DNA from 3 places in the Paenibacillus sp. 3LSP genome. Region 1 is predicted to be linked to each of the others. Evidence: predicted binding sites of a transcription regulator. Region 1 holds the regulator's gene; each other region holds the start of a gene.

Region 1 (7,050 bases):
CGTGAAACTGAAAAACCGGTAGTAATGGTGGTCCTTCTCTTTATAGAACAGCTGCCACACCAGTTGATTATTGTAAATGCCTGGCAGCAGCCGAACCACTCGGATCCCCGGCAACGATTGTTTGATAATCTCACGCATTTGGCTCTCGGACTTGCCATCAGCCAGTAGGCGTACCTCCGGATCATGTCCTTCCCGCAGCCAGACCATCATCTGACGACCGGAGGCATCTTCACCTTGTACGACCCAGATGACTTCATCCCATACCGACTTCCAAACTTTGTCGCCCCGGACGAGATCTGTCTCTTGCTTTGCCTGCTGAATGGCGGCTCTTTCGGCTTCCCACGTATCCTCATGAATGTATAGATAAAACCGGTGGAGACCCAGGAGCACGATCAACAGGATCACAAGGGACAGCAGGATCCATTTCGTTCGCTTCCTCAAGCTTCTCTTCCTTTCCCTTCCTATGCAAGCAGCCTCCTTCTGGAAACCGCGCGCCGCTCATTATCGTGCCAGCAGTCCCTCAAACGCCGCCTGCGCCTCGTAGCGGATACGTTCCTCATCCAGCGTCAAGCAAGCCCCGTGTTTGACAACCTGCTTGCCGTTCACCCAGACATGCTCCACGTCCTTGGCCCCAGCGGAGTAAACGGTATGGGAGATATAATCTGTTCTCGGCAGGAAATGGGCTTGCTCCGTGTTCAAGGCGATAATATCTGCCTTCATGCCTGCAGCCAGCTTGCCTGTATTTTGCAAGAAGACTGATTTTGCACCGTATTCCGTTCCCATCTTCAAGGCTTCCAGTGCCGGAACCGCCGTTGGATCGCCGGATACGCCTTTATGGATCAGCGCAGCCAAACGAATCTCCTCCAGCATATCCAGGTTATTGTTGCTCGCCGGACCGTCGGTCCCCAGCGATACCACTACGCCTTTCTTCAAGAGTTCAGGTACGCGGGCGACACCGCTGGCCAGCTTCAAGTTACTGCCCGGGTTATGCGAAATTGTAACTCCGTGGGCTGCCAAGATATCGATTTCCTCGTCGGTCAAATGCACCGCATGGGCAAGCAGGGTTGGGCGGGAGAACATCCCCAGCTTCAACAAATGCTCTACCGGACGGACGCCGTAATCGTTCACGTTCTGCTCTACCTCGGCGCGCGTCTCCGACATATGCGTATGCATTGGCAAATCGAGATCATGGGCAGCTTGCACAAATTTCTCGATGAAAGCCGGCGGGCAGGTGTACGGTGCATGCGGTGACATCATCGTGGTGATGCGTCCTTCTGCCTTGCCGTGCCAGTTCTGCGCAAACGCGATCGCTTCCTTGAGCTTCTGATCTTGCTCTTCCGGGGAGCACAAACCGATGGCCCCGCGCATCAGCACGGCGCGAATGCCTGATTCCTCCACGACTTTGGCCACTTCGTCCATATGATCGTACATATCCAGGAACGTCGTCGTGCCGCCCTTGAGCATTTCCAACACGGACAATGCCGTACCGGCATACACATCCGCTGCCGTAAATTTGGCTTCCATTGGCCACATTTTCTCCTGCAGCCAGGTTTGCAGCACCATGTCATCTCCGTAACCGCGCAGCAGCGACATCGCCGCATGGCCATGGGTATTGATCAGGCCCGGCAAGAATAACAACCCTTTGCCGTCCAAAGTCTCGGCGCCTTCCACGCCTTCCGGGCGCTCTTCCCCGATATAGCTGATCGTATCGCCCTCAACGAGCATATATCCGTGAACCACAGGACGATCCGCATCTAAAACGGCAAACGTCCCGTTCTTAATTAACCATTTCCGACTCATACGTTGCTTGTTTCCTTTCCGTTTTCCAAGTAGTAAGCCAAGCTCAGCAAATCTGTGGTGAAATCAGCCGCATGAATCCGAACTTCCGGCGGAACCTTCAGAATCGTTGGCGCGAAGTTCAGAATCGCACCGATTCCGGCGGCCACCAGCTCGTCCGCCACCCGTTGGGCTTCTGTATCCGGTACGGTGATGATGCCAATGCGGATATTTTTCGCCCGAACAGTTTCCGCCAGCTCTTCGATCGGCTGAATCGTAATGTTGTTGATCTGCTTACCGATTTTCGCCGGCGAAGCGTCGAACACCGCAACAATCTTCATATTATCCTTCAAATACGCATTATAATTCGAAAGGGCTTGGCCCAGATTCCCGGCGCCCACCAGCGCGACGTTAATCTGTTGGTCCAGATTTAAAATTTGTTGAATTTTCTCAATCAAATAAGCGACATCGTAGCCGATCCCCTTCCGGCCAAAATCGCCGAAATAAGCTAAATCCTTACGGATTTGCGCCGGATTAAGATCCAGCTTCTGTCCAAGCTCCTGGGAGGACACCGTTGGCACCTCACGGCGGCTGAGTTCATTTAAAAAACGCAGGTAAACCGGCAGTCTGCGGACGACAGCGTCCGAAATTTTATCTGACTTCATGCATTGTTCCCCCTATTCTCCATTACGATCTATGAAGCGGCTTAGGCTTCGGGATTTAACCATTCCGAGATACGCGGCACCATTTGAGTTAATGGCATATGCTCCATCTTCGGTCCTGGCAATGAGTATAAGAAATATTTTCCATAATATGATTCCAGGATCCGGGTATCATAAACGATCACGATGCCGCGATCCTGCGACGAACGGACAAGTCGTCCGAACCCTTGCTTAAAGCGAATGACCGCCTGCGGGACAGACAGCTTCATGAATGGATTCTTCTTCTCCCGCTGCAGACGTTCGCTCTTCGCTTCCACCAGCGGATGGTTTGGCGGCTGGAACGGCAAGCGTACAATTGCTAAACTGGTCAGCGCCTCGCCAGGGATATCCACCCCTTCCCAGAAGCTGCTTGTCCCGAGCAGCACCGATGCGCTGTTCCCTTGGAAGCGCCGGGTCAGCTTGGTGCGGCTGCCGCTGTCCATCCCTTGCCCGATCACCGTGATGCCTTCCGCTGCAAGCCGTTCTTTCAGCGGGTCATACACCTGCCTGAGCATCTTGTACGATGTAAACAGCACTAGCATGCGCCCCTGTGTCGCCACCGCGGCATCCGCCAGCGATTGAACCAGCGTGTTAATGAAATGATCATCCCCCACGCTGCCTTTCACACTTGGAAAATCGCGCGGAATCACCAGCAACGCCTGATCACGGTAATTAAACGGCGATGGCAGCATCGCGGTGATCAGCCGATCCTCTTCCGCTGCCTCCGTCAAGCCAAGCTGCTCAATCATATATTGGAACGATTTATCTACAGATAAAGTCGCAGACGTCATGACGACGCTCTTCTTCCGATCGAAGAAAAATTGCTTCAACTGAGCGCTGACGTCAATCGGCACCGCATACATTTGCAGCGACCGGCTGCGGAAGTTCCCGTTCGCTTCCATCCAATAGACGGTATCCTCGCTCTCTAGCTTCATGAAGAAGCGAAGCGCTTCCCGTTCTCCGGCTAAATCTTTAAACAACCCGCTAATATCGGTGATCAAGCTCTCCGCTGCATAATCGTCCTGCTCTTCTCGGATTTCGGACAGAAGGCGCTCCCCTTTCCGAAGCACGTCGCCGAGACCTACATAAATTTGATTCTCTAGCGCGGTCAACGTCTCCCAATCCTTGGGCTTGCGATTCGGCAGCAACCGGTACACGAACTGTCCAGGATCACCAGGGGCGGCGTCACTGCGGTCAGGCATTAAGCTGAACAGCAACTCGCTGAGCTTGTCCCAGCTCTCCTTCACATCCACCAGCGTAGGGAAGATTCCGTCGATGACCGAACACCAATCCGAGGATTTCTCTGCGGCTGACGCTTCGAGCGTGCTGCGGAGGTTGGCCAATTGCCCCGTCTTGCTGTCTTTATACAGCCGGGTCAGCGTATGCACAACCGTAAAATACTTCATATGAATCCCCAAATGCTTGCCGGCCACATCCTCTAAATGATGCGCTTCATCGATTACTAATCGCTCGTAGCCCGGCAGCAGCTGATGCCCCGCCTGGATGTCTGTAAATAGCTTGGAGTGGTTCGTAATCACCACGTCCGCGACACCGGCTTCGTGTTTTGCGCGATGATAGAAGCATTTGCGGAACCAAGGACAGGAGCGGCCCAAGCAGGATTCCGACTCACTGGCCACTGTCTCCCAAAAATCACCGCCGCGATTGCCGAGATTCAGCTCTTCGTCATCGCCGCTTTCTGTTTGGGTCAGCCATACGACCATTTGCGCGGCCGTCATCACCTCTTCTTTAGGTGTAGAGAAGTCTTTTCTATTTATTTTATGTTCAAATTTGCGCAAGCACAAATAATGCTGCCTACCTTTAAAAACGGCTGCACGAAACGGAAAAGGCACGACCTCCGTCAACAACGGCACATCGCGCTCTCTAAGCTGTTCCTGCAGGTTGATCGTGTGCGTGCTCACCATGACCTTCTCTTCATTCTTGACGCTGTGGTAAATGGCCGGCAGCAGATATCCCAAGGATTTGCCCGTCCCAGTTCCAGCCTCAACGAGCAGGTGCTTATCTTCCTCAAAAGCTCGCATGACCTCGTGTAGCATCATGTTCTGAGCTTCCCGTTCCTCGTACTGCGGCAATCGTTCCCGCAGCCGTTCTCGGACCTGCTCCATAAACTGCTCGAAGGTCACGTTCTCCAGCGGATTACGTTCCGTGCTGTCCCTTGGCGCTTCGATGTCGAGCCAATCTTCCACCTGCAAGGCGAATTGGCGGTAGTAGACATAGCCGTCTTCGCTTGGCAAAGCTTCCCGCTCTTTTTCCTGCACCATGGCATCAAAAAACCACCCGAGATCGCTGTCCTCACCGGCAAACAGATCTGCCAAACGCTGTAAAGTCAATAGCGGCAATCGGTCACATTCCTCCAAGCATTTGAGGAAAATCAGCGCTGTCGCCAATGCGTCACTGTCCGCCTGGTGCGGACGCTCATGCTCCACCTCAAACTCCGCCGCCACCATCCCTAGCTGGTAGGAAGTCAGTGAAGGGAACAGAATTTTCAGGAAATCCATCGTATCCAGAATCCGTCCTGTAAACGGCAAATACCCCGTCTTGTCCAAGGCGCTCTGCATGTAGTTAAAATCAAACGCTACATTGTGCCCAACCAACACGACGTCGTTAAGTAGTGGAACCATCTCCACCATCACTTCGTCCAGCTCTGGCGCATCCTTCACATCCTCTTCGGTAATGCCCGTTAACCCCGTAATAAACGGAGGAATCGGTACGCCCGGCTTAACGAAGGAACGATACACCTGAGAAATTGATCGATCCGGCTCTATAATGGCAAGTCCCACTTGAATGATTTCATCAGAGGACTGGTTACCCGTCGTTTCAAAATCAAGCACAGCATATTTCATTGCAATTAGATGTCCCTTCATTCCAGTCTCTTTACAGCATAACAGAAGATAGCCAATTTGAAAATTAATACAAACCATATCTGTAATAAAAATCACAAAATAAAACAAGCGATGCGCCGCCGTAAGCGGGGGTTCGCATCGCTTCCAAAACATGCCGTAATAAGTGCGTGAATTTCCAAGTCAATGAGCGATAAATCTACAATAACGACGTCAACTCGGGACCGTAATGGAGTTTCCCTGTACTGTTCGCACAGGCCTCCAAATTGGCCAACGGCTCGGGTAAGGACGGATCATGGTGGTGAGCCAACTTGAAGTACTCTTTTGCCTTGTCAAATACGCCCTTGTGCGCCTCAATACACCCCAGCGCGTTGTAGATAATAGAACGCAGGCGCTTATTTGCAGCCTTTTCCAGCACGATCCAGAAATGCTTGGCGGCTTTGTCATATTGCTTGAGGTGCAGATGGCACATCCCCAGATAGGTCCGGGCTAACATGCTGTCCGTAAATTGCTTCACCACCTGCTCGAATTGGGCAGAAGCCTGGGGAAACATCAGCAGCTTGTAATATCCTTGGCCTTTCACAAAGGCGGGGTCATCCAATTCAGGAAGATCGGGAATTTCTCTGGACTCCAGACTTCGGAACGCATGGCGTAAATATCCCATTTTCTCCTCAAAGCTCAACCATTCCTCGATAATGCCGTCACTCATATGCTGAAGCAGGTTCCACTTTTTCGCAAGTTCCTGCTTCTGGGCTTGGCCAGCCAAGGGGTATTTCCTCGTGATTTCGTCCAACATCTCATTCATTTCCGCAAACACATGCTGAAACATCATTCGCATCCCCCCTAACGAAAATGAAATCAGTCCGAGCCTTACGTACATTTTTTGTTTCGCGGGACGATTTCATTCCGGCAGGGAGGAATTACACTTTTTGAGGGATGGATCTCTGGGGGTCATGTGGAATTGTATGTGGAATTGTATGTGAAAAATCAAGTACATTTCAGCGGTTGTTGCGGCTTACACCCCAATGTACTCGAAATTTCATGTACAATGCGGTGTTTTTGCCCTCTTGGGGCGGAATGTACTCGAAATTTCATGTACATTTAGGCGTTTCCCGGGCATTTCGCCTAATTCTATATGAAAAATCATGTATATTGGCGAGGGATTGCGAACTACAGTCAGATTATGTGCGAAAAATCAAGTACATTGCGGTGGTTGTTGTTGCTCACAGCCCAATGTACTCGAAAAATCATATACATTTCGGTGACATCAGTATAGTGTAACGCGGACACACCATATTTAAACACACCAAGGGCCCGGCAAAAATGCCGAGCCCTCCTTCTATGGCTCCTTCGTTACGCCGAAGGTGCCTTATTAAACAACCGATTTAGCGGATCATGGCGTGGAGTTCTTGATGCGCCTTTTCCACCGGCTTGTTGTTTTCGTCAACGAACACGACGGTTGGCTTGTGGCTGCGGACTTCTTCCGGTGACATTAGAGCATAAGAAATAATGATGACATTATCACCAGGTTGCACCAGTCGCGCTGCTGCACCATTCAAGCAAATCACGCCGCTGCCGCGAGGTCCAGGAATCACGTACGTTTCCAGGCGGGCGCCGTTATTGTTGTTGACGATTTGAACCTGCTCGTTCTCCAACAGATCGGCAGCCTCCATCAGATCCTCATCTATAGTAATGCTGCCCACGTAGTTCAGGTT
Region 2 (7,050 bases), on a different contig from region 1:
TAAATTTGGATTTGATGCCTGACAGGCCGGTCTGCACATCATCATACTAAAGTTGCGGGAGGCAGAGCCATGGGAAAATATGAATCGGAGCTGACCCGGAGGTATTTGCTGAACAGCAACTCTCGGGGAAGCCTGGAAGAAGTCGTAACCAATGAGAGCGATGAAGAAATCGCCATGTTATGCGGGGATGACGAGGCATGTGACGAAGGGGATCTGGGGAATCACCGGTTTATGAAAGAATGGGAGGGCCGGGTTACGACCCATGCGTACTTCCGCCAATCCTACGAGTAAGTGAGTTTCTTGCGATTCTTCAGCGATCCGATTGACACCTCGGCTCGGGTAATGATAAGATAAGTTTAAATCATATTAAACTTATCGGATTTAAAGTATATATCATTGCCGAAGTACGGGGGAGGAGACGGGTTATGGAAAGACAGATCGTCATCAATCATGGAGAAGAACAGCTTGCGGCCAGCATACATTACCCGGCCGAGAACAAACAAGGGGGGCGCTGCCATCGCGCTCCCTTGGTCGTCATCTGTCACGGATTTGTAGGCAGCCGTATCGGCGTCGACCGTCTATTCGTCAAGACTGCAAGGGAGCTTGCAGCCGACGGCTTCCTCGTGCTTCGCTTCGACTATCTCGGATGCGGCGAGAGCACCGGTTCTTACGGCGACCATGGCGTAGAGTCGATGATCGCCCAGACCCGTTCAGTGCTGGATTATGGCTTAAGCGCATTTGACGTTGATCCGACCCGGGTATCGTTGCTTGGACATAGCCTTGGCGGGTTGATCGCTCTCTTAACCGCAATTCGCGATCGGCGTGTGAAGAACCTTGTCCTATGGTCGGCGGTGGGCTATCCGTTCAGCGATATTGTGAAAATCACCGGACGCGATCTCTATGACCGGGCGGTCAAGCAAGGAAGCGCCGATTATTTGGGTTATAGACTAACGCCGGAATTTTTTGATTCGCTGGGCGAATATCAACCGTTCCAGGAAGCCGTTAAATTTGCCGGTGACGTCTTGGTCGTGCATGGAACCTCAGACGATATTATTCCGGCGGATTATGCTTTCTTATATCAGAAGGTATTCTGGCTGCGCCCCGAAGGGCGCTGCGATAAGGAGATTATTTTCCAAGGCAATCACACGTTTTCATCCGGCGATCATCAGCAACAGGTCATCCGGAAGACCAAGGAATGGCTTGGAGGTTTGGAAGCTCTGCAGTCGGAGTGGCAGCATTGGATGATCTGAGATCATTACAGGAGAACAACGTCAAACCCACGCGTACAAAAACTGGTAAAATCCTTCGGGGATGGATACAATGAAGGTGTAACCATTTTTTGGCGTAGGGAGGTTTGGGAGATGTCTCAGCCTGCATTGTTTATTGCACATGGATCGCCTACATTAGCGATTGAGAAGAACGCGTATACGGATTTTCTTCACCGTCTAGGTCAGGAAATGCTGGAGCCGCCCGATGCCATTGTGGTCTTCTCGGCGCACTGGGATGCTCCGGATCAATGGGTCTCAACGGATGCGAAGCATACGACGATGCACGATTTCTACGGCTTCCCGGAAGAGATGTATGAAATCGAGTACCCTGCCCCGGGCAGCCCTGAGCTTAGTGGAGAGATCGAGGCGATTTTTCGAGCACACAATCTGCCTTACAAAGCATCAACCGGCAGAGGCCTGGACCATGGAGCCTGGGTAGTGCTGCGGCTGATGTATCCGTCTGCCAATATCCCTGTCGTAGCCTTGTCGGTGGACGCCAAACGCGAGCCGGAAGAGCAGTATGCCATCGGCAAAATGCTCACAGAGTTGCGGCAACGGAACGTTCTGGTCATCGGCAGCGGCGGACTTGTTCATAATCTTCGTTTGCTCGACTGGGAAGGCCGAGAACCGGCAGCGTGGGCCGTGGAGTTTGACGATTGGATTGGCCAGCAGCTGGAGAACTGGGACTTGCGGCAGCTCTTTGATTATGACCGCAAAGCCCCGCATGTCCGAATGGCGATCCCTTCGTATGGACGGGAGCATTTTGTTCCGCTCTTCTACGCCATGGGATCGGCAGACGATGAACGGCATGCTGTGAAGTTGTTTCAGGATTATCAATACGGCAGCCTTAGCTTAAACTGCTGGAAGTTCGGCGGTCGTTGACGGGCAATTAACCTGGTTCGGAACGACCGATCCATATAAATAAGCGCAGAACCTCAAGGGTTGGGGTCTGCGCTTTTCTTTTTTTGAAGTTGTGACCGGTTAACGCCGCCGTCCATAGCGGTTGCGGAAGTGAGGCTGGATGAAGTAGTCCAAGCCGATCCGCCCGGCGTTCGTGCCGGCGACGACGATAAAGATTTGGAGCAGCAGCAGCTGCGGGTTCGTACTTACGGTGCCGGAGAACAGGAAGGCAAAGTTCATGACCATGCCAAAGAAGGCTGCCAGCCAAGTAAAACCGCCCAGAATTAAGCCCAGCCCGACGAGCACCTCGCCGTAAGGGACAAGGATATTAAACAAACTGACATTTGGCAAAGCAACATGCTCGAGAAAAGATGCCCACCAGCCTTGCACCGCGGGATGGTCGCCGCCGCTCTTGGCCAATGCGCCTGTTAGAAATCCAGCGGAATCAAATCCGCCGGTAATTTTGCTCCAACCGGAAGTAAGCCACTCATAACCTACATATAGTCTGAACAGCAAGAGGAGCCAAGAGGCAACAAGGCTCTCCCTTAACCATTTTACGATCATCTCTTCATCTCTCCTTTCCTGTAGTATGCAGATGAAGAGCTCGATTTTAAACCCCCAAATCAAGAATTAAGGTGAAATAGAGGAGTTTGCGAGGAAGTTTGCTTTGTTTCCGGCTTCCCCCAGTAGAGGAATTCAACGTATAATGTAAAAAACTTAAGAATTTTGACGGAGGACATGCCTTTGAAATCATTGAAGTTAAGTTGGCTGCTGCTCTTATTCTTGCTTATCATGATGCTCGCCGCGTGCGGGAAGGTCGGGGAGACGGCCTCGCCTGAGGAAACCCAAGTGCCGCCGCAACAGACGGAGACCCCGGAGGACACTGCTGAGCCCGAACCGGCGCCGCCAGCCTATACGGCTCCGCTGACGGGATTGCCGCTGGAGGAGCCGCTGACCCGCAGACCGCTGGCGATCATGATTAACAATGCGCCAGCCGCTCGCCCGCAATCCGGATTAATCGACGCGGATGTTGTATACGAGGTATTGGCGGAAGGCGGAGTCACGCGGCTTGTATCCATCTTCCACAGTCATGCGGACAACGCCAAGATCGGCCCGATTCGCAGCATTCGCCCGTACATGATCGATTTGGGCGAGAGCTACCACGGGGTGTTGGTGCATGCCGGGGCGAGCAACGAAGCGTTTGCGATCCTGCAAAGACAGCATAAAGAGGATTTGGACGAGATCACCAATGCCGGTGCTTACTTCTGGCGGGACAAGTCCCGGAAGGCGCCGCACAATTTGTATTCCAACGTAGAGAAGCTGCTGGAAGGCGCCGCGAAGCGCGGGTTTGCTACGGAAGATACAGCGGTGCCGGGGTATCTTTTTTATAAGGAAAATGAACAGCCTCATTCGCTGGAGACCGCCACTCACGTAGAGATTAAGTTCCAACTGGACAGCTACCGGGTTGGTTACGATTATGATGCTTCGTCCGGGCTTTACAAGCGGTTTATGAATGGGGAGCCTCACAAGGACTTGGAAACCGGTGATCCAGTGACCGCTGCGAATGTTGTTGTCATGGGAGCAGACCACCGGGTACTGGACGATGTCGGTCGTCTGGAAGTCGGACTGCAACTGGGCGGGGACGCGATATTGTTCCAGCAAGGCAAAGTCATTCGGGCCAATTGGATCCGCAAGGAGGGCGATATCATCCGGTTCATTCAGGATAACGCGGAGATTCCGATGGTGCCGGGACAGACCTTTATTCACGTCGTTCCCAATTCGCCGAGTTTCGACAGTCATGTAAAGGCAGAGTAAAGGCGAAAAAAGGCGAATTATGTATTTTTATGGTGATTAGAGGATAACTTTGGGAGAATCAGGGGAAATATAAGCGAATGATGGTGAAATGTTTGCGACAATATTTCCTATCTATGATGCAGTTGTGATAAGATATTCAGGGTTGTGTAAAACATCAACCCAAGAACTACCTTATGGAGAGAAAAGGGGATACTGATGCGACTGAAGAAGAAAGATATCTTTTTCCAGACGTTAGAGAATATGGCAGATACGATCGTGCACTCGGCGGACTATTTCGCCCAGCAGGTCGCGGACTTCAAGGACGTTGAAGCCTTCGCCAAGAAGATGAAGGAGTTCGAATCCCAATGCGATGAGTACACACATAAAATCATCGTGGAATTAAACAAAACGTTTATTACGCCTATTGAGCGTGACGATATTATGCATTTGATTACCGCGCTCGACGATGTGATCGATGGTTTGGAAGCCACGACATCCCGCTTTTTCATGTACAATCTGAACGGGCCGGATGAATATATCGCGCGCTTTGCCGAAATTTTGCGTAACTCGGCTTATGAGATTCAAAAGGCGATTCATTTGCTATCCCAGAAAAAACTGCTGGCGATCCGCGAATATACGATTCGTCTCAACGACCTGGAGAATCAAGGCGATGAGCTGCTGCGGATTTGCATCAAGGAATTGTTCATGAAGGTTACCGATCCAATCGAATTGATCAAGAAGAAAGAGATTTACGAGCGGTTGGAGACGACAACTGATGCCGCTGAGAAGGTCGCCAACATGCTGGAATCCATCATCATGCGTAATTCTTAAGATAACTTCACTATATATTCGATGTTCGGGAGGTTGGAATTGCGCGGATTTACATAGAGAGATAGCCATCTGTGCAAAAATGCTATGGATACGAGTTTAATGATTATGCTTATCGTTATCATACTGGCGTTGGCGTTCGACTTCATTAACGGGTTTCATGACACGGCCAATGCGATTGCGACTTCAGTATCAACACGGGCGCTGAAGCCGCGCACAGCCATCATGATGGCTGCGGTTATGAACTTCCTAGGTGCTATCTTGTTTACCGGGGTCGCCAAAACGATCGGGGGCAGTGTCGCAGATCCGGCAAAGCTGGATAATGGTCTGGAAGTCCTGGTCGCCACACTATTGTCGGCAATTATTTGGAACCTCATTACCTGGTGGTTTGGCATCCCATCCTCTTCTTCTCATGCGCTGATCGGTTCCTTAGCTGGGGCGGTCTACGTTGGAGCTGGGGCGGACAAGCTGAACTGGAGCGGATTTACAACGATTGTGGAAGGGCTGGTGTTCTCCCCAATCATCGCTTTTGTGATTGGTTATATCATCATGACCATCTTGCGATGGATCTTTGCGCGGCGTAGTCCGCATACGGTGAACAAAGGCTTCCGGTCGATGCAAATCGTAACCGCAGCGATCCAAAGCTTCACGCACGGCACCAACGATGCGCAGAAAGCGATGGGGATTATTACGTTCGCCTTGGTCACCGCGGATTTCCAAGATCATATGGAGGTACCGTTGTGGGTTAAGCTGGCCGCAGCAACAGCAATGGCGCTGGGGACATCGGTGGGCGGTTATAAAATCATCAAGACGATGGGTACGAAGATCTTCAAAATCGAGCCGATCAACGGTTTCGCCGCGGATCTTTCCGCTGCATCGGTTATTTTCGGGGCCACGTTGTTTCATTTGCCCGTCAGCACGACGCATGCCATCACCTCGTCCATCCTTGGTGTAGGTGCTGCCAAACGGTTCTCTGCCGTACGTTGGTCGATGGCTGGGCGCATCGTGATTGCCTGGGTAATTACGATTCCGATTGTGTTTGTCATGGCGGGGTTAATCTATAAATTGTTGTTCTAAATGGAGTTAAGCCAATCTGATGAGGATTGGCTTTTTTTGGGTTAGATTTGGTGCTGGGCAGCCAAGTAAAAAATAAAGCCGCCGCCGGGTTAACGGCGGCGTTTTCCCGATTTAACCGACTTGCCGGATTTGCCGGTTGCGGAGCGTTTACCAATGCGGCCAGATCCGGTACGGCTGCCGCTTTTCTTGCGATTGGATTTGCGGCGGCGGGGCGGGTAATCGTCCCGGCCGAGGCTGCCGGGTCTGCTTTTGCCGCCGGGCAAGAGCGAGGTAAGCAGCTTCGCCATCGGGGCGAATTGTTGTACGGTCTGCATAACTTTCTGCACCTGGCCCATCGTTGCCAAGATGCCGTCGATCCCGCCCATGCGGTCGACGATGCCTTTCAAGTCGCTTAAGCTGGGCAAGGACAGACCGCCGGCTTTTGGCGTGGTTGTCGCAGCCGGGGTAGGTGTTGGCGCCTGGGTCGGTGTGGGTGTCGGCGGAGAATAAGGAACCAGCGAGGAAGCCTCCGCTTTAATTTCGTACGGATTCACCCCCGGGTAAAAATGGGTGTACGGATGGAACGGGGGCACCGGACCCTGGCGGGAATCATAGTTATGAGGCATGGGTATCACTTTCCTTTTCGGATATTTTGCCCGGGCAGGCTGACCGTAAGGCCCGTTTCCTTCTTGTCCGCCCTCCCGAGACAAGACCTAGGAGCGAAATGACATCCGCCGAAGGGGACACGCGCGGATGGTGAGATCGGCGTGATGATCCCTGGCTAGGCGTTTGTATTACTATACTGTATGTGCCCGCCCTGCCTTGCGTATGGACGAATGTCCCGGTTCTGGTGGGCGTTCGCGGAATTTGGGCGTTCTTTCTGTGATGCGTGAAATCGTTAATGCTTGAAAAGGAGTACGCCCCTCGGGTACAATGGGGGTGTGGTACAGTAACGGTAGGGGATGATAATTCAGTGCAGCTGAAGAAATTAAATGACAAAACGATTGATCAATTATTTGAAGCCATTTTAACGTTAAAGAACATCGAGGAATGCTACATCTTTTTTGATGACCTGTGCACCGTTAACGAAATTCAGTCTTTGTCGCAACGTCTGGAAGTCGCCCGAATGTTGGGCAAAGGCAACACATACAACCAGATTGAAGCAGAAACCGGAGCCAGCACGGCGACCATATCCCGGGTGAAG
Region 3 (7,050 bases), on a different contig from region 1:
CAAGCACCGGATACCGGGCAGGTCACGATGTTCCCGGTCAAGGTGGAGGACGAACAGGTCTACATTGCCGCTGCTGCTTTGCAGCAAGCGTAGTGCGGCTATTGACAGCGCGGTGATCGGAAGGTCGCCGCGCTATTTTTGAAGCATGAGGCAAGTTTGATTTGGGGGCGGTGCGGTATTCGTCGGCATGGCATATTGGTTCATTTCGACCGTGCGCAAGAAAGCATAGGGCGCATAACCACACAAGTATCCCCCAACCTCATTGGGTAGCGAAGAGGATTGGGGGATTTTTTTGCGCGATGGGAGGAAAGTAAAAAAACCGCCCTCCAATCATGGGACGGTTCAATACACCGGAACTAACGCCGTATATAGGGCGAGTACTAGGCGGTTAAATACGGCAGATTTCGTTCGGGCACAGCTCGCAGTGGCAAATATCTTGCAGCATGACCAGGTCTTTGATTACGATCATCCCGTTCTCATAGTCCAGCGCTTCTTTTTTGCGCAGGTCGCTTAGCATCCGGTTGACACTTTCGCGCGTTGCCCCGATCATGTTGGACAAGTCAGTATGGGTGATCTTCTTATTGATCAGAATTGCATCTCCGTGCGGTTCACCGTACGTATTGCTCAAGCGAATCAAGGTCGAGCACAAAGCGCCCGGTTTGCCGTACATCATCAAATCGCGGAATTTGGTTTGCGTCAAACGGTGATGGATGCCCATCCATTTCATGAAATCGATGGCGAAATCGCAATGCTGGCAAATCATGATTTCCAGGTCCTTCTGCTCAATAATACCGATTTCACAGTCTTCGATAACTTCGGCGGTAAAACTATGCTTCGAGCTGAAGAACGGATCGGCTTGCCCAACCATATCGCCGACACCATACATGTAGAGGATCAACTCTTTGCCCTCATCTGTCGATTTCGTCAACTTCACGCGGCCGCGCTTGATGTAGAACAGTTTATCGGAATAGTCTCCTTCCCAGAACAAATGTGTCCCCTCGGGATAAGATTTGTCTTTCATCGTAACGAGAAGGCGATTGAAGTTTTGCTCTGAAAAACAGCTCGTATTGCCGCGGGGCAGGGTGGCATTCACAATTTCACTCATCATCGATTTCCCCTTTGTGCTCCAAATTTTTCTGAAAATTTTAAATTAATTATAACTGGTTTTTTTTAATTTTTGGGGGCTATAAAGCCCGAAAAAGTGAACATTGTGAGAAATTTCACTATGTCGAATCGGATATTCACGCTAAAAACGGTGCAAATTAATAAACTGGCGCTCGCAGCATTCGATAAGTATTTCAAAGAGACACTATGTACACAATGTAAAGTATATATGAAAAATTTATCGTGGCAAGCGAAAAACTTTCAACTTTTTTAAAGTATGTGAAAAAATTCACTATACAAAACAAAAAGCCTGTGCTATGATCAAGACATAAAGAGAAGCACACAAGCTTCATAGGGATTCGCTCATAAGTGAATTTTTTCACAAATTAAATTTTAGTCCACCATGTGCAAGCAAATCCCTAATCCAAAAATTTAGGAGGGTGAGAGAGATGGCTGTTAAAAACGAAGTGGCTGTGAAAGCTCAGCCAACCGCACAAGAGTATATTCAAACGTTGATCGACAAAGCGAAGAAAGCTTCCGAAGCTTTCATGAGCATGGATCAGGAGCAGATCGACAAGATTGTGCAAGCGATGGCTTTGGCTGGACTCGACAAGCATATGTATCTGGCGAAAATGGCGATCGAGGAAACGGGACGCGGCGTTTACGAAGATAAAATCATCAAGAACATGTTTGCAACGGAGTATATTTGGAACAGCATTAAGTACCAAAAAACAGTTGGCGTCATCGAAGACAATCCTTACGAAAGCTTCCAAAAAATCGCCGAGCCGCTCGGGATCATTATGGGGATTACTCCAGTTACGAACCCGACATCGACTACGATTTACAAAGCGCTGATCGCCGTGAAGACACGCAATCCGATCATCTTCGGCTTCCATCCATCCGCGCAAAAATGTAGTGCAGAAGCCGCTAAAATATTGCTTGAAGCGGCCGTTAAACACGGCGCACCTGCGGACTGCATCCAATGGATCGAAGATCCTTCCATGGATCGCACGAACGCGCTGATGAATCACCCGGACGTAGCTTGCATTCTGGCTACCGGCGGTTCCGCGATGGTTAAAGCGGCTTATAGCTGCGGTAAACCGGCCCTCGGCGTAGGCCCTGGTAACGTTCCTTGCTTCATTGAGAAGAGCGCCGACCTGGATCAAGCGGTTAACGACCTGATCTTGTCCAAAACGTTCGACAACGGCATGATTTGCGCATCCGAACAGGCGGTAATTATCGAAGAACCGATCTTTGACCAAGTGAAGAAGAAAATGATCGCCAACGGCTGCTATTTTGTAAATAAAGAAGAAGCTGCGAAGCTGACCGCAGGCGCGATCAACGCTGAAAAATGTGCGGTGAACCCTGCGATCGTTGGTCAATCGGCCGTAAAAATCGCGGAAATGTGCGGCATCGACGTCCCGGCCGGAACGAAAATTCTCGTTGCCGAGATCGAAGGCGTTGGCCCGAAATTCCCATTGTCTGCAGAAAAGTTGAGTCCTGTACTCGCTTGCTACAAAGTGAAAAATGCAGAGGAAGGCATTAAGCGTGCGCTGGAAGTGGTGCAATTCGGCGGTATGGGTCATTCCTCGGTCATCCACTCGAATAATGATGAAGTGATTCAACAATTCTCCGAACGGATGCCAACCTGCCGGATCCTGGTGAACCAACCTTCTTCGCAAGGCGGTATCGGCGACATCTACAACACGAACCTGCCGTCGCTGACACTGGGCTGCGGATCGTATGGACGCAACTCGACTTCGTCGAACGTAACGGCCGTGAATCTGATCAACGTGAAAAGGGTGAATCATCGTACCGTGAACATGCAATGGTTTAAAGTGCCTAGCAAAATTTACTTCGAGAAAAACTCGACGCAATACTTGGCGAAGATGCCGGACATCTCCCGCGTCATGATCGTGACTGACCCGATGATGGTGAAGCTTGGCTATGTGGAAAGAGTCGAACATTTCTTGCGTCAACGCCAAACGCCAGTCGCCATCGAAGTGTTCTCGGACGTTGAACCCGATCCATCGACCACGACTGTACAACGCGGTACAGAGCTGATGGCGAAATTCCAGCCGGACTGCATTATCGCGCTGGGCGGCGGTTCGCCGATGGACGCAGCCAAAGGCATGTGGCTGTTCTATGAATATCCGGATACCGACTTCCACAATCTGAAGCAAAAATTTATGGATATTCGCAAACGGATCTACAAATATCCGCGTCTCGGCCAAAAAGCGAAGTTCGTGGCGATTCCAACAACGTCGGGTACCGGTTCCGAAGTGACCTCGTTCTCGGTAATCACGGATAAAATCAACGGCAATACGAAATACCCGTTGGCGGATTACGAGCTGACGCCGGACGTCGCGATTATCGACCCTGAATTCGTATACAGCTTGCCAAAAGTTGCAGTCGCAGATACCGGAATGGACGTACTGACGCATGCGATCGAAGCTTATGTCTCGGTTATGGCGAACGACTACACAGACGGTCTGGCGATTAAAGCGATCCAACTGGTGTTCCAATACCTGGAGAAATCGGCACTGACCGGTGACAAGCTGGCCCGTGAGAAAATGCACAACGCTTCGACGCTCGCAGGGATGGCGTTCGCCAACGCATTCCTTGGCATCAACCACAGCTTGGCGCACAAATGGGGCGGTCAATACGGTACGGCTCATGGACGTACCAATGCGATTCTGATGCCGCACGTCATCCGCTACAACGCGAAGAAACCAACGAAATTTGCGGCATGGCCGAAATACAGAAATTTCGTTGCCGATGAACGTTATGCAGAAATTGCCCGCATTCTGGGTCTGCCGGCTCGCACGACGGAAGAAGGCGTGAAGAGCTTGATCAAAGCGGTGCGCGATCTGAACAAGAAGCTGGGCATTCCGGAATCGTTCCAAGCGCTTGGTTTCGATGCGAAGGATTTCGAATCGCGCGTCGATTACCTGGCGGACCGTGCCTTCGAAGACCAATGTACGACGGCGAATCCGAAGCTGCCGCTGGTCAGCGAGCTGGCTGAGATTTATCGCGATGCCTTCTATGGTAGATTTGAAGAATAAGTGAACAGGCGGGTAAAAAAGGTGACAAATATCACTCAATGTGATATTTGTCACAATCTTTTTGGATAGGAAGAGCTATGATTACAGTATAAATGATCCCTCAGAAATAAGTGAGTGGAACCCGGTCTTTCGGGGCCGGGTACCATAATTGTCTAAGTTGTGAAAAGTATCACAAATTTTAGGGATCATGAGGCGCGGGATAGACCTTCAACCGCGACCACATATATAAATGGAGGGAATCAAGATGTCGGTGATCGAAAGAGAAGTAACAGAAACGAAGGCACAAAACGCATGGAGAGGCTTCAAAGCTGGGAAATGGATGAAGGAAGTGGATACGCGCGATTTCATCCAATCCAACGTGAATCCTTATGAAGGAAATGAATCCTTCTTGAAAGGCGCTACGGCGAACACGAAAGCGTTGTGGGATATCGTATCGCAGCTGTCCGTGAAAGAACGGGAAGCTGGAGGGGTCCTGGATGTAGACGTGAATACGCCGTCGACGATTACTTCCCATGCTCCTGGATATTTGGATAAAGAGAAGGAACAAATCGTTGGCGTTCAGGGTTCGGCCCCGTTCCAACGCACGATCCATCCATTCGGCGGGATCAACATGGTTATCAATGCATGCAAAGCTTATGGCTTCGATCTGCCAGCTGAGATCGTCAACCTGTTTACAACGATTCGTAAAACCCATAACCAAGGGGTATTTGATGCTTATACACCGGAAATGAGAGCCGCCCGTAAAGCCGGGATTATCACTGGCCTTCCTGACGCATACGGCCGCGGTCGGATCATCGGGGACTATCGCCGCGTTGCTCTGTATGGCGTAGACTTCTTGATCAAGCAAAAACAACAAGAACTGAAATCCCTTGAAGTGGATGTCATCGATGAAGATGTGATTCGCTTGCGGGAAGAAATTTCTGAACAAATTCGCGCTTTGGGTGAATTGAAACAGCTTGGCGAAATGTACGGATTCGACATTTCCAGACCGGCGAACAATGCGAAGGAAGCTTTCCAATGGCTGTACTTCGGTTATCTGGCAGCGGTCAAAGAACAAGACGGTGCCGCGATGTCCCTCGGACGTGTATCTTCGTTCCTCGATATTTACATTGAACGCGACCTGGCTGAAGGAACGCTGACTGAAGAAGCAGCCCAAGAATTGGTTGACCATTTCGTTATGAAGCTGCGCATCGTGAAATTCTTGAGAACGCCAGAGTACAACGAACTGTTCAGCGGTGACCCAACTTGGGTAACGGAATCGATCGGCGGGATGTCCGTAAACGGTCAGACGCTTGTAACGAAGAACAGCTTCCGCTTCCTGCATACGCTGTACAACCTGGGACCGGCTCCAGAACCAAACCTGACTGTGCTCTGGTCGGAGCAACTGCCTGATGCCTTCAAGAAATACTGTGCGAAGGTATCGATTGAAACGAGCTCGATTCAATACGAAAACGACGATCTGATGCGTCCGATTTACGGTGACGATTACGGGATCGCCTGCTGCGTCTCCGCGATGAGAATCGGGAAACAAATGCAATTCTTCGGCGCTCGTGCGAACTTGGCGAAAGCTCTGTTGTACGCGATCAACGGTGGTAAGGATGAAAAATCCGGCGTCCAAGTGGGTCCGGAATATCCAGCGATCACTTCGGAATATCTCGACTATAACGAAGTAATGAAACGCTTCATCCCAATGATGGAATGGTTGGCTAAGCTGTATGTCAACACCCTGAACGTGATCCACTACATGCATGATAAATACTGCTACGAACGGATCGAGATGGCGCTGCACGACCGTGACATTCTTCGTACGATGGCTTGTGGTATCGCCGGCTTGTCCGTGGCAACCGATTCGCTCAGCGCGATCAAATATGCGAAAGTGAAACCGATCCGCAACGAAAACGGCATTGCAGTAGACTTCGAAATCGAAGGCGACTTCCCTTGCTACGGCAACAACGACGACCGCGTTGACCAAATTGCGGTAGAGCTGGTTGAAACGTTCATGAGCATGATCCGCAAGCATAAAACGTATCGTAACTCGCTGCCAACTCAATCGGTGTTGACAATTACGTCGAACGTTGTATATGGTAAGAAAACAGGCAGCACGCCGGACGGACGTAAAGCTGGCGAACCGTTCGCACCAGGGGCGAACCCGATGCACGGCCGCGACAAGAAAGGGGCGTTAGCTTCCCTGAGCTCGGTAGCGAAACTGCCATATGAGCACAGCTTGGACGGCATCTCGAATACGTTCTCGATCGTGCCGAAGGCATTGGGTAAAGAAATCGAAACTCGCCAATCGAACCTTGTATCGATGATGGACGGATACTTCGGCAGCAACGCGCATCACTTGAACGTCAACGTCTTTGACCGTGAACAACTGCTTGACGCTATGGAACATCCGGAGAACTATCCGCAATTAACGATCCGTGTATCGGGGTATGCGGTGAACTTCATCAAGTTGACTCGTGAACAACAATTGGATGTCATCAACCGGACCTTCCACGGCAAAATGTAATAACCTGCTGACTAGCAGCAACAATTGAAGCTGAACGATAAAATGGGGAGTTGGGCTTGGATCGCCTTTCTCCCCATTCCATTATCGGGAGCGATTTAGGGAAAGGGTGACGAAGATGCTTAAAGGTCGCATACATTCATTAGAAACGTTCGGAACCGTAGATGGACCGGGGATTCGTTTCGTCCTCTTTATGCAAGGCTGCTTGTTGCAGTGCCAATATTGCCATAACCCGGACACCTGGAGTTTGACGGAAGGCAAGGAGATGACGGTTGAAGAAGTTTTGGCTGAAATCGAGCCATACTTGAACTACTATCGTACATCGGGCGGCGGGCTGACGGTTTCGGGCGGCGAAGCGACGCTGCAGGCGCC

The links. Region 1 encodes Rex, which represses fermentation and respiration genes when NADH is low (regulators of the CRP and FNR family bind a similar motif). Its sites were predicted from a motif close to TTGTGAAATATTTCACAA; they were not measured.
Region 2: a site for Rex is predicted at 2,875-2,892, ahead of RW092_RS18425 (DoxX family membrane protein). Genes of this name have one in related genera too.
Region 3: a site for Rex is predicted at 1,382-1,399, ahead of adhE (bifunctional acetaldehyde-CoA/alcohol dehydrogenase). Genes of this name have one in related genera too.

Annotation. Positions count from the first base shown of each region.
Region 1 covers NZ_JAWDJI010000099.1:229-7,278, forward strand. The annotation lists gene RW092_RS08145 (cell wall elongation regulator TseB-like domain-containing protein) at 1-441, opposite strand, end outside; gene RW092_RS08150 (amidohydrolase) at 502-1,800, opposite strand; gene RW092_RS08155 (redox-sensing transcriptional repressor Rex) at 1,797-2,441, opposite strand; gene dinG (ATP-dependent DNA helicase DinG) at 2,483-5,338, opposite strand; gene RW092_RS08165 (tetratricopeptide repeat protein) at 5,535-6,167, opposite strand; gene panD (aspartate 1-decarboxylase) at 6,721-7,050, opposite strand, start outside.
Region 2 covers NZ_JAWDJI010000211.1:35,771-42,820, forward strand. The annotation lists gene RW092_RS18410 (hypothetical protein) at 70-291, shown strand; gene RW092_RS18415 (alpha/beta hydrolase) at 426-1,250, shown strand; gene RW092_RS18420 (DODA-type extradiol aromatic ring-opening family dioxygenase) at 1,362-2,150, shown strand; gene RW092_RS18425 (DoxX family membrane protein) at 2,250-2,732, opposite strand; gene RW092_RS18430 (DUF3048 domain-containing protein) at 2,907-3,983, shown strand; gene RW092_RS18435 (DUF47 domain-containing protein) at 4,179-4,793, shown strand; gene RW092_RS18440 (inorganic phosphate transporter) at 4,878-5,867, shown strand; gene RW092_RS18445 (hypothetical protein) at 5,957-6,472, opposite strand; gene RW092_RS18450 (YerC/YecD family TrpR-related protein) at 6,820-7,050, shown strand, end outside.
Region 3 covers NZ_JAWDJI010000209.1:40,031-47,080, forward strand. The annotation lists gene nirD (nitrite reductase small subunit NirD) at 1-93, shown strand, start outside; gene RW092_RS18045 (Crp/Fnr family transcriptional regulator) at 389-1,105, opposite strand; gene adhE (bifunctional acetaldehyde-CoA/alcohol dehydrogenase) at 1,554-4,169, shown strand; gene pflB (formate C-acetyltransferase) at 4,414-6,681, shown strand; gene pflA (pyruvate formate-lyase-activating protein) at 6,797-7,050, shown strand, end outside.